4 regions of the Blautia acetica genome follow, and region 1 is predicted to be linked to each of the others. Evidence: riboswitches for the same ligand, from Rfam matches in the RefSeq annotation. Region 1 holds a riboswitch; each other region holds the start of a gene.
The links. Region 1 has a riboswitch for cobalamin ahead of WBS51_RS08470 (energy-coupling factor ABC transporter permease). Riboswitches for the same ligand answer to the same signal wherever they lie in the genome.
Positions count from the first base shown of each region.

Region 2: linked by a shared signal. The riboswitch ahead of WBS51_RS10625 (prenyltransferase/squalene oxidase repeat-containing protein) and the one ahead of WBS51_RS08470 (energy-coupling factor ABC transporter permease) in region 1 are both predicted to bind cobalamin.
Region 3: linked by a shared signal. The riboswitch ahead of nikB (nickel ABC transporter permease) and the one ahead of WBS51_RS08470 (energy-coupling factor ABC transporter permease) in region 1 are both predicted to bind cobalamin.
Region 4: linked by a shared signal. The riboswitch ahead of WBS51_RS04565 (hypothetical protein) and the one ahead of WBS51_RS08470 (energy-coupling factor ABC transporter permease) in region 1 are both predicted to bind cobalamin.

Region 1 covers NZ_JBBEWO010000010.1:65,149-68,326, forward strand. The annotation lists gene hemA (glutamyl-tRNA reductase) at 1-1,167, opposite strand, end outside; cobalamin riboswitch at 1,324-1,504, shown strand; gene WBS51_RS08470 (energy-coupling factor ABC transporter permease) at 1,655-2,401, shown strand; gene WBS51_RS08475 (energy-coupling factor ABC transporter substrate-binding protein) at 2,403-2,705, shown strand; gene cbiQ (cobalt ECF transporter T component CbiQ) at 2,730-3,178, shown strand, end outside.
Region 2 covers NZ_JBBEWO010000015.1:12,926-16,103, forward strand. The annotation lists gene WBS51_RS10620 (DUF4430 domain-containing protein) at 1-810, shown strand, start outside; cobalamin riboswitch at 906-1,098, shown strand; gene WBS51_RS10625 (prenyltransferase/squalene oxidase repeat-containing protein) at 1,233-3,178, shown strand, end outside.
Region 3 covers NZ_JBBEWO010000015.1:973-4,150, reverse strand. The annotation lists gene WBS51_RS10600 (ABC transporter substrate-binding protein) at 1-73, opposite strand, end outside; gene nikC (nickel transporter permease) at 73-912, opposite strand; gene nikB (nickel ABC transporter permease) at 913-1,851, opposite strand; cobalamin riboswitch at 1,986-2,164, opposite strand; gene WBS51_RS10585 (pyridoxamine 5'-phosphate oxidase family protein) at 2,250-2,882, opposite strand; gene WBS51_RS10580 (pyridoxamine 5'-phosphate oxidase family protein) at 2,914-3,178, opposite strand, start outside.
Region 4 covers NZ_JBBEWO010000004.1:178,359-181,536, reverse strand. The annotation lists gene WBS51_RS04570 (MFS transporter) at 110-1,288, shown strand; gene WBS51_RS04565 (hypothetical protein) at 1,375-1,752, opposite strand; cobalamin riboswitch at 1,888-2,084, opposite strand; gene WBS51_RS04560 (small, acid-soluble spore protein, alpha/beta type) at 2,134-2,337, opposite strand; gene WBS51_RS04555 (PspC domain-containing protein) at 2,405-2,590, opposite strand; gene WBS51_RS04550 (DUF4097 family beta strand repeat-containing protein) at 2,620-3,178, opposite strand, start outside.

The DNA of each region.
Region 1 (3,178 bases):
ATCCTTCAGCCCGAACATCATTTTGTTAACCACCTTTGCCGCAGCTGTATCAATGGCCTGCAGCAGATTTTCCCGGTCTTTTTCTTCCATGGGAGTTTTCCGCAGAATTTTCAGTATCCGGAGATTTAAATCCTGCACCGCCTCTGCCTTAATGTCCTGGATTCTGGGAATTAAGTCTCTGCCGCCATACCAGTTGTAAAAATCCTCCATCTGTTCCTGCAAAATTTCCCCGGCTTTTTCCAGACTCTGCTGCAGCTTCGGAGAAACCGCATCAATCTTAAAGCTGTCTATGTCGTACAGGGTAATACCGGAAAGTTCTCCGGCAGAGGGTTCAATATCTCTTGGTACGGCCAAATCAATCAATACCAGATGTTCCACGGGCGGGACGGTTTCCAGAAGCTCCCTGGTCAGTGTATAGTTAGGACTGGCCGTAGCGCTGACAACCAAATCGCACTGAGGCAGAAATTCTCCCCGGTCACCGTAATTAATCCGCTCACAGCCCTTGGGGATATTGACAATGCCGCTTCGATACTGGCGCACCGTAACCGTCACCTCTGCACCTGCTTCTCTAAGAGCCAGCGCCGCCACCTTGCCCATTTCTCCGTTTCCGATAACCATGCAGGTTTTGCCAGACAAGGAAAAGCCCTTTTCCTCCAGGCAGTGAATGGCTTGATGAATCACGGAACTGTTGCCCCTGGAAAAGATGACTTTTGTCTTTACCTTCTTGGCTGCCGTCACCGCCATGCGAAACAGTACCTCCAGCACATTGTCCGTGCAGTAGGCTTCCCTGGACAAACTCAGAGCATCCTTTACCTGGGTAATGATCTGGTCTTCTGCCAGAATCTGGGATTTCAGACCGCTGGTAAGATAAAAAAGATGTTCTACTGCTTCCTCTTCTGTCCTTTCCGCAAAATACTGTGCATATTCTGCCGGTTCTTTCCCTTTTTCCCGGCACAAAAATTCATAGAGAGAACCCTGCCAGTCTTCCGTGGTGCTTGCCCAAATTTCCATTCGGTTGCAGGTAGACAAAATAATACAGCCTGCAATGCCCGGTTCTTCCTTTAAATGTTCCATTGCAGCTACAGCGTTTTTCTTGGTAAAAGAAAACTGTGCGCGGATGTCCACGGCTGCTCTGCTGTAGTCAATGCCAATCATGGAAATACTCATTGTTTTTTAATCTCCCATATCTTTTGTTGCTTTTCTTAAAAATCTTTTTTCATCTTAGCATAGAATTCTTTTGGGTGCAACTTAAGTATTTTGTGATTTTTGTACAATTTCATTTGACAAAACATTGACAAAATTTCCCTATATGCTACAATGGAACAAGAATTGAATGTATAACGGTGCCTGCTATGCAGGAGAATAGGAAAGTTAAGTGAAAATCTTACACGGTCACGCCGCTGTAATGGAGGAGCTGTATTTTAATATGCCACTGTTGTAATGGGAAGGCAAAATGCAGCAAAGATACCTGAGTCAGAAGACCTGCCTTATACATGCGATTTACACAGGTTACGAACGATGGCCTTGTGTAAGAACAGGTTGGCTCATAGCATATCAATTCACCTTGCTATAACCTCTTGTTCTTCTGATGCCTGTCGGTCCCTGCCGTACAGGTTTTTTATTTTATTCATGCAAATCAGAAGGGAGAAGAAAAATGAGTAAAAATCAAAAACGTATTCTGGTACTGGCAAGCGCCTTTGCGCTTACCTTCGGCATTGTCCCAACCGTCAGTGCCATGCACATTATGGAAGGTTACCTTCCGGGAGGATTCTGCATCGCATGGGGTGTCCTGTGCGTACCGTTTCTCATTGCAGGATTCATGTCTATCAAAAAAACTTTAAACGAACACCGAAATCTGGTCACCCTGCTGGCTATGTCCGGCGCCTTTGTCTTTGTAATTTCTTCCTTGAAGATTCCTTCCGTAACCGGAAGCTGTTCTCACATGACAGGCACCGGGCTTGGAGCAATTCTGTTTGGCCCGTCTGCCGTTTCCATTCTGGGGCTGATTGTTCTCCTGTTCCAGGCTATTTTACTGGCACACGGCGGACTGACTACGATTGGAGCAAACACATTCTCCATGGCAATCGCAGGACCTTTTGTATCTTATGGTCTTTATGTTGTGCTGAAAAAGGCCAATGTGGATAAAAAAGTCTGTGTATTTTTGGCCGCATTTTTAGGTGACTTATTTACATACTGCGTGACTGCGGTACAGATGGCTCTTGCCCATCATGCGGATACCACCTTTGGCGCTGCAGTAGGCAAATTCCTGCTGGTATTTGCACCTACACAGGTTCCTCTGGCTCTTATTGAAGGCGTCATCACGGTATTGATTATCATGGGTCTGGAAACCTATGCTAAACCGGAACTTCGTGCGATTGGTTATTTAAAGGAGGGAAAATAAGATGAAGAAAAAAGTCATTCTGGCCATTCTGGTTATTTTCTTAATTGCATTTGTTCCGCTGTTTGTCTTAAAAGACGCGGAATTCGGCGGTTCCGACGATGCCGGAAGCACCGTGGTAGAGGAAGTGGATTCCTCCTATGAACCCTGGGCAACCCCCATTTTTGAAAAGCTCATTGGCGGAGAACTTCCCGGCGAAGTGGAAAGCCTGCTCTTCTGTCTCCAGACCGGTATTGGCGTAGGCGTCATTGCCTTTTTTATGGGACGTTTTGTAGAGCGTAAAAAATGGATGAAAGATGAAAACTAAAGTTCTCTGGCGAAAGGAGTTTCTATGATAGTCATTGATAAGCTGTGTTACAATTCCCGGCTTAGATATGAAAATGCCAGTGAGAAATTTGCCTTTGCAGTGATTACACTGTGTATCTGTGTAATGAGTCGTTCGACTGCGGTGGCAGGTATCGTATTAGCTGTGACAGGGATTCTTACCGTTTGGAAAGGGGGAGTCCCTGTTTTGCGTTATCTTAAGTTTCTCACCGTACCTCTGGCATTTTTGTTTTTAAGTACCATAGCCATTATGTTCAATTTAAAACAGGTCCCCATGGATTTCTTTGCCATTCCCCTTGGAAACTGGTATCTGACGGCAAGCTACCATTCCTTTTTTTATGCGGTACAGCTGATTCTCACCGCTCTTTCCGCGGTTTCCTGCCTGTACTTTTTGTCCTTTACCACCCCAATGCCCGATATTCTGGAGGTTTTGCGGAAACTGCACTGTCCCCGTCT
Region 2 (3,178 bases), on a different contig from region 1:
GCAGCTGCAGGTAAGATTGATGCTATCGGGGATAAGATTACTCTGGAAAGCAAAGCAGCCATTGAAGCAGCCAGAAAAGCCTATGACGCTTTGACAGATGCTCAGAAGAAGCTGGTAAGCAAAGAAACTCTTGCCAAGTTGGAAAAAGCAGAGGAAGAGTTGAAGAAACTGGAAGATAACAACCAGAATCCAAACCCAAACCCAGGCAAACCGGAAAGTGTAAAAATGCTGGTAAATGAAAAATACGGCGTGAAACTGGAAGGAGAGGGTCTGACCTCTGATATGGAACTGGCAGTTACTCCAATCGGAAAAGACAATGCAGACGTAGAAAAGATGAGAAAAGAAATTGCTTCTGACAAATCCGTATTCCGTCTGTACAACATCAAACTCACAAAGAATGGAAAAGAAATCGAACTTCCGTCTGCGTGTGTATTATCCATTCCGGTAGGAAAGGATTATAATGGCAAAGAATTGACTGTACTTCACTGCAGCGATTCCAAAGTGGAAAAACTGACCGGAAAGGTAACCGATGAAGCTGTTTCGGTAGAGGTAAAGAGCTTAGACAGCTTTGGCGTAGTCATTGACACACCGGCCTCCAACGGAAACAATGGTTCCGGAAACCATGGAAATAACGGCAGCAATGGAAGTGGAAACAATGGAAGCGGAAACAGTGGAAGCGGTACATTAAAAGGCACAGGTGCCAAGACAGGTGATGAAGCACCAATCAGCGTTCTGCTGCTCATGCTGGCAGTATCCGCGGCAGCTTTTGGAACAGCTGTTTATAAGAAAAATAGACAGCAGATGAAATAAGGACAGCAAAAACGGCAAAGTTCTTCGGGACTTTGCTGTTTTTTACAAATTCCTTGACATTTTCTGCCTGTTTGTGTAGTATGGTAATAGATTCATAACTGCATACACATGATGGTCTCTGCACGCAGAAAATGCAGAGTTAAAAGGGAAATCGGTGGAAGTCCGATACAGTTGCCTCTGCTGTGATGTTGACGAAGAAACAGTTGCCATTGAACTTACAAGAAGTTTGAGAAGGCGTTTCCGAGGGTGAGACTAAGTCAGAATATCTGCCATTATTTTAAAAATATTTCCGGGCGGAGGAGATTTTGTTGTTGTATGCATTTTAAAATTTCATAATTCAAAAGAACAGAGTTCCTTTACCGGAAAATGGTGAGGGGGCTCTTTTTTATGTGTATCAGGAAAGATAGAGGAAGGATGAGAGCATGAACAGAAAAAAATTAAAGCTTGTAGTGTCAGCCATGTCCATTCTGCTGGCAGTGCAGTCTCCGGGGGCAGTTCTGGCAGATACAGGACAGGAGACAGCTGTGGAGGCACAGGTTTCCACAGAAGAAACGGTATCAGAACCGGGTACGGAAGAAATATTAAACGGCATGGGCACAGAAATCACACAGGAGTCTGAAGGTTATCAGGAGGAAATCCTTCCGGGAACTGCGGATGAGGTGCTGCCGGGAACCGGAGAAGAGGAAAGTCAGATTTTGCGGGGGACTGCAGACATTGCCGAGGCCCAAAATCCTACCGTCCAGGAAGCTCTTGATAAGGCGGAAAAGTATCTGCAGTCTGCGGTGACTTCTCCGGTGGTGGATACTATTGGAGGCGAATGGTCTGTGATGGCCATGGCCAGAGCCGGATACTTGAGCGACACGGCAAAAGCAAATTATCTGGCAAATTTATATATGAAACTAGATGACACAAACGGAGTGCTTCACAACGCAAAATATACGGAATATTCCAGAGTCATCATGGCGCTGTCCTCTATTGGAACAGACCCTTCCCGGATAAATGGCTATAATCTGCTGAAGCCATTAGCAAAATTTGAGAAGGTGAATCAACAGGGCATTAACGGAACTATTTTTGCCCTGATTGCGCTGGATACGAAAGATTACGAAATTCCTGAGCGAGAAGGAGAAGGAACCCAGACTACCCGGGAAAATCTGATTCAGAAAATCCTTTCACAGGAACTTTCCGGCGGCGGCTGGGCTTTGCAGGGGAAAGTGGCAGACCCGGATATTACTGCTATGGCTATGCAGGCGCTGGCGCCGTATAAAGAACGGGCAGACGTTGGTGCGGCTTTAAACCGGGGATTGGATAAGCTGGCTTCCATGCAGGACGCAGACGGCGGATACGGCAGTTCTTACATTTCTGAAGGGGAAGAACCGGTAAAAAATCTGGAGAGTACGGCACAGGTCGTGATTGCTCTGTCAGCCATTGATGTATCTCTTTTGGAACAGGATAAATTTATGAAAAACGGAAAAACCCTGCTGGATGAAATCCTGAGATTCCAAAAAGAAGACGGTTCTTTTGAGCATATAAAAGGCGGCGGCAGTGATGCCATGGCAACCGACCAGGGAACTTTAGCCCTTCTGGCCTGGTCCAGGGCGGTAAACGGGCAGACCAGTCTGTACGACATGACAGATACAGAGACCCCCGATGAGGGAACGGAATCGGAAGAAAATATAGAGGCCTTCCGCAGTAAACTGAATGCGCTGCCGGAACAGATTACACTTGCAGAAAAACAAAGGGTTTATAATCTCAAAGTCGAACTGGAACTTTTGAAAGACTTTGAAGAAAAAGAAAGTTTCCGCAACATTTTGCAGGCAAAGGGAGAAGAAATAGACAGACAGGAAGCAGAAGTAGAAGCGTTGGATCATCGCATCTGGAATGAGTTAAATCCTTTGAAGATTACTTTAAAAGAAAAAGATACCGTGGAAGAACTGCTTTCTATTTATCATACGCTTCCCGAAAATAATAAGTCTTTTGTCACAAGAATCGATGACTTGAGAATTGCAGAAAGCATTGTGGACAAGCTGGAGAGAGGCATTATTGGAAAGGAAATTTTTGAGAAAGCCCAGGCTTCCAGAATGGATTATATTTATGAAGGAGAAGGCTACACCATTCGCGTAAAAGGAAAGAAGATAGCAGAACCGGCGGATATGAATGCAGAGGTGGAAATTCAGCAGAAAGAAGACGCCCTGCAGTTTGCGCTGAAACACGAAGGCGCGCTTCCCGGTGAAGTGGAAATTTCCATGCCCTGTACGTTTAAAGACGGTGTGTTTATGTTGTATAACATCAACGGGAATGAGATGCAGTGGACCGGCGCTGTGGACGGTGTGCTGACCTGTGATGTATCCGCAGGCGGAATTTACACCCT
Region 3 (3,178 bases), on a different contig from region 1:
CGGTCAGCAGAGACGCCGCCATACTTCCTGCCAACAGAGTGCTGCATATTCTTCTTACCCATTTCTTTTTCATTACGCTCTCCTTTTCTTTTCCTGTCTGGGGTCTAAAATATCACGGATACTGTCTCCCAGCATATTAAACACAACAACCACAATGACGATGGCAATTCCCGGATACAACATCAGCCAGGGAGCCTTGGTCAGATAAGTTCTGCCCTCGTTGAGCATAAGCCCCCACTCGGGAACCGGAGCCTGGGCGCCGAATCCCAGAAAGGACAGGGACGCCAGTTCCAACATCATGGTTCCGATATCTGTTGCCGCAGTCACCACCATGGTGGTAATCATATTGGGCAAAATGTAGTTCAGAATGATTTTATGATTTCGGGTTCCTGTTACTACGGCTGCCTCAATGTAAAGATTTTTCTTTATTTTCAGCACCATACTTCGAGCCAGTCTGGCATACTTTGTCCAGCTCACCGCCGAAATGGCAAGGACGGCATTGACCATACTGGGTCCTAAAAGACCTGCAATGGCAATAGCCAGCACCAGTCCGGGAAAGGAAATCATCATATCTGCAATCCTCATAATCACGGCATCCACAAACCCGCCGAAATATCCGGCCAGAATTCCCAGCGCAGTTCCCACCACAAAAATCACGGCAACCAGACAAAGGGTCATGACCAGAGAAGAACGGGTGCCGTAGATAACTCTGGAAAGCACATCTCTTCCCAGCTTATCCGTACCGCAGAGATATTCTCCTCCCGGCGCCTGCAAAGAATGGCTCATCACCGCCTCGTAGGGATCTTTGGGAGCAATCCACGGTGCAAATACGGCAATGGCGGCAATCCCCAGAGCCAGTGTGAGAAAAAGTGTAAACTGCCTGTTTGTCTTCAAAAATTTCCAAATTTTCACTTACCGCTCCTCCTTCAGTCTTGGGTCCAGCCGTTCATAGGAAAGGTCTACCAAAAGATTAATGCCCATGTAGAGCAGGGCAATCCACAAAACATAGCCCTGCACCAAAGGATAATCCCTGCAGGAAATGGCTTTTACCGCCATGCTTCCAAGCCCCGGCCAGTTATAAATAATTTCCACCACTGCCGTTCCGCCCAGCAGACTGCCCAGGGAAAGCCCCAAAAGCGTTACCAGAGGAAGCGTAGCATTGGGAAGCACATGTTTCCACAAAATCTTTTTCTCTGAAAGTCCCCTCATACGGGCCCCTGTAACGTAATCCTGCTGCAGCTCTTCCAGCACGGCAATCCGCACCTGTCTGGTGTATTTGGCAGACATGGCAATAGCCAGGGTAACAGCCGGCAACACCAGGGATTTAAAATCGGTACTTCCCCCGGACACGGTCACCCACCGAAGCTGCACCCCGAAAATACTGAGCAGAATCAGACCAATCCAGAAATTGGGAACCGAAACGCCGAAAAAAGTCAGGCCCCGCACCAGATAGTCCGGCCAGCGGTTGTGATAAACTGCTGACAATATTCCCAGTGGTATGGAAAACAATATCATAATAAGCAAAGATGCCAGTGCCAGCTTGAGGGTAGGAAAAAAGCAGGATACCAGTTTTTCCACCACCGGAACCTTCATGGAATAGGATTTTCCCATATCACCGGTCAGCACCCCTTTTAACCAGTTTCCGTACTGCACCAGAAAAGGCTTGTCCAGCCCCAGTTCTGCCCTGGTCTGCTCCAAAAGCTCCGGTGTGGGAATATTTCCACATTCGGTAAGCATAATTTCTGCCGGGTCACCAGGGGACAAATAGGTCAGGCCAAAGGTAAAAAAGCTGATTCCAAAAAGCACAATTACGATTTGCAAAAGCCGCCTGCCCAGGTTTTCTTTTTTCAAAATCTTCCACCTCCTGTTTTTATAACGGCAAAAAGACAATCTGATATATGCATATACAGACTGTCTCTACTCATAAAATTCGATATTGTTATTTGTACCTAACCGTATTTTAAGAGTTCTCATCAGCCGTGAGAAACTTCCCAAAGATATAAGCAGTTCTCCTGACTTCAACTCACCGCTTCTACAGCACCTTCCCAAAGTTTTCCTTCAGTGGCATACGCTGCAAAAACTCCTTGTTACAGTGGCGGGACCGTACCGGACTTGCACCGGTTTCTCTATGAATGCTTGCGCAACTTATATCCTGTTATGATTTCTGCCCCTAATTATACTGGAAGATTTTGAAAATTCAACACTTTATGTATCACAATTTGTTATGGATACACTTTTTAAGTCTTCTTTCACTCTGTGTCACCTCGTCCTCTCCTTTCTACAGCTTTAACCGGACATCTGCGGTAACAGTTTCCGCAGTGCAGACAATTTTGCTGCCTGATAACCCCGGCAGCGACGTCAATACACTGCTGGGGACAAGTCTGACTGCACACACCGCAGTGAATACATTTCCGGGTAATCACATATCCCTCCTGCTTCCGGCTGGCTTCTCCGAAAGAAAAGTCAAAGCGCTCTATGGGCTTTTTTGACAAATCAAACCATTCCCCCCGGCCCCTGTAAATCTGAAAAACGGTCAAAGCTTCTCTCGACTGTCGTGTGGGATAAATTTCATACATATAAGAATTTTTCTGAAACAAGTCTTCCACTCTGCCGCTGCCCAGTTCTTTTGCCTCTCCCTGTACGGAAACCGCTATACTGGAAAGGGTATCTTTTCCCCGGAGGGCGGTAAACGCAATATGTCTGTTGGCTTTCAGGCGACTGAAGAACTGCTTTCCTCTGGCCGTCAGAAAATACAGACTGCTTTCATCTCCATCCATCATATCAATGGCGCAAGTGACGGGATAGCCTTTTTCATCCACTGTGGAAAACACCACAGTATGCAGTTCCTTCACAATATACTTCAAACATTCCTGTGCAGTCATAAAAATCCCCCGTTTCTCTTATAAAATATCCTTAAAATGTATAGGTTCTCGGCGGGTTACCGGAGAAATCTGCAAGAACCGCTTTTGCTTCTGCCAAATAAAACACTTCAAAAATCGGATTGTCTGCGGTTTCGTACTGTCCCTTTACAATAGGATTCTCCATGCAGGCTTCTTTTACCTCCCGATTATCCTCAAAAACAGCTTTTCCGTTCAATCGAATCCAGGTATAATCCGGGCTGGATACGGTCACTTCCACATAGGGATTCTCTTTCATATCCTTAAAAACATCCTTGGTG
Region 4 (3,178 bases), on a different contig from region 1:
TACTATTTCCGCATTACAAAGTGGGATTCTTCCATTGACGAAACTGCAGATTTGTTTTAGACTATACTCGATTTTGCATTTTCAATTTTAAAAAGAGGGGGACTTATCATTGTTTCAAGACAAAACTCAAAACAGACAATTTCTGTGCAGCTACGGCGTCTTCATCATAAATGGTATGCTTGCACTCTCCATTGGCTCACTCCTGCCTTATATCCGGGATTCCCGGGGACTGGCCTATGCTTTTTGCGGTATGATTGTCAGCCTTCATTCCGTAGGAAATCTGATTTCCAGCTTTGCCTGCGGCGCTTTATCCGAGGTCTGGGGAAGAAAGAAAAGCATTCTTTTTTTCAATTCTTTCATTGCCCTTTCCTACCTGGTCATTCTTCTTTCTGACAATAATTTTATGTTGGCACTGGCCTTTTTCCTCACCGGTATGGCCCGGGGCGCTACCAGTAATTTTTGCAACACCTCCATTAACGAACTGGCTCCCGGTAAGGCATCGCTCTTAAATGGCCTGCATGCCATGTTTGCTGTCGGCGCCTTTACTTTCCCGCTTCTGCTGCTTGCCATGACGCGGACAAACAGCGATAACTGGATTTACGCCTGTTCTTTCATGCTGATTATGGGGGTTTTAAGCTGGGTCATGTATTTTATGATTCCTGATTCTGTTAAAGAAAAAAAAGAAGAACAGATAAAAAAAGCTGCTGATTTTGCTTTTTTCAAAGAACCGCTGTTTTATCTCTGCACACTGACTCTTTTCTTCTATCTCTGTGCAGAACAGGGAGTAATTGGCTGGATGATTACTTACTTTAAGGATACCGGACTGCTGCCCGCATCTCTTTCTCAGGTCACGGCCAGCCTTTTATGGGTCATGATTCTAGCTGGCCGCCTTTTAACGGCTTGGCTTTCCACCAGAGTTCATAAGGAATGGCTGCTGCTTGTCATGGGCTTCGGACTGGTGGGATTTTTAATCCTACTGCTGTTCAGTTCCACTACACCGCTGATTCTTGTGGGAATTATGGGCTTTGGCTTCAGTATGGCAGGGCTTTATCCCACTACGGTTTCCTTTTCCGGAAGCCTTATCCAAAAATATTCTCTGGCCTGGAGTTTCATTCTCACTCTTGCCAGTTTCGGCTCTATTCTCATGCCGTCCATTATCGGTAAAATTGCAGAAACTGCCGGTATTTACTATGGTATGCAATCCATTATTGCAGTTGTGGTCATTGACCTGGTTTGCATTCTTCTGCTGGTAAGACATATACGAAAAATGAGAAAAAGTGCGCTTTAAAAAATGCAGTTAAGGGGTTTTTTAAGATTTAGAGCTTAAAAATCGGTATTTACCGACACCCCTTCCTGCATTTCTTTTATACAACTTTATATCCATGGTGTCCGGCAGAAACAGTACAAACTCATCGCCTCCAACCCTGCAGGCCAAGTCATAAAAGGAACAGCAATAAAAATTTCCTGTTTGTTTCCATCAAACTGAACATTAGAAATAGAAATGTCTGTCAGACAATGCACTTTCCCATTTTCCTTTTTATATTTTTTCCCATAAATACTATAACTTGAAATTTCCCGCTGAATTGCGGATAAGAGACTATGTAGAAATCTTTTTGATGGACACTCCCTGATTCCGGTCACGAAGCTTTCCTGCTCTCTGCGGAGGATGCGCGGTTTTGTTTGTTGCGGGAAAACAAAACCTGTAAACAGCCAAACAGGAAACATAGAATCAGGGAATATACCACCTGCCATTTAATCAATGCATAATTCTATAAGTTCAGGTTCACCTTTCGGCAATTCCATAAAAAAATCCACCTTCCTTGTGAAAGCGGACTCGTCAACTGTCTGTAAACAGTGTGAGGGATTTCAAACTTTGCACGGAAGTTATCACCTTACTACTACTAAGCAGGTTTCCTGACTCATGGCTCATCGCTTTGCCGCTCCTTCTCGTACTGCTTCGTACAATGGACTTCTGCGGCATCACTCCCCAAATACAGTGACCGGATCGCTCAGGACTCACACCTGATTCCCTTTTCACCAGTGTTGTGCGGTCAACACGGTGCACTTAATAGGTTTATGGAATTATACATTGATTATAATACCATTGCCTCCAAGCCGCGTCAAGCACTTTTCCTAATTTTCTCCTGTTTTTTGCTGTTCTCTTCGGCGTTTTGTCATAAGCCCGCCGATACGTCCCGTTTCCTTTGCAGACAGGCTTTTCCAGCCATTTGCAGCTACCCGGTCCAAAAGTCCCAGTTCTCCGGCAATTTCATATTTTATTTTTTCCTCTTCCGGAATATTGTTTAAATCAATTTTTTCTTCTTTTTTCTTTGCCATAAAAAAGCCACACTCCTTTCTAACTGGAGTATGACCCTTTTTTCTCACTTTATACCGTCTGTAAATTTTATTTTGGAATTACAATGGCTGCAATGATATAAGCCACAATTCCTGTGCCGCAGTTCATGCAGGTCAAGATAATCCATGCCAGCCTTATTAAAGTAGGGTCAATATTAAAATATTCTGCAATTCCTCCGCAGACCCCTGCCAACATATAATTTACAGAGGAACGATACAATCTTTTATCAGACATATGATAACTCCTTTCCTTGCTTCTATTTTTTATTTACTTTCAAACTCGATTTCCATATTTCCCATATCATTTGACACGTCTATGGTCTTTTGGCTGTCCGCATTTCCGAAAACGCCTTCCTGGTAACCCACATACTCCTTTCCATCCAGAACCAGATTGCCGCTGTCGCTTTCTGCATAAACGGTATAATCGTTTAGTTTTCCGGCACATTTCACCTGGAGATTTCCGGTGGAACACTCTATTTCTCCTGTTTGAAATTCCAGATACTCTGCCTGCACACTTCCGGTATCTGTTTCCAGATAAGCCTTATCGGTCCGCAGTTTTCCCACTGTTTTTATCTGAGCCGTATCGGAAACCAGCTCCAGATCTTTGAATGTTTTATTTTCCGGTACTTCTATCACAAGTTTTGTCTTTTCGCTGTCATGGTCGCCTTCGGCTTCTATATACAATTCCTTATTATCGGAGCTGCGGCTTACCGTATCGTCTTCCCGGACTCCCAGAATCCGAATGGTATTTCCCGTGGTTGTACGGATTTCTGCAATTCCTGTATCCACTTCCAGGAGGAGACGCTCTACCTCTGTCTGGGAG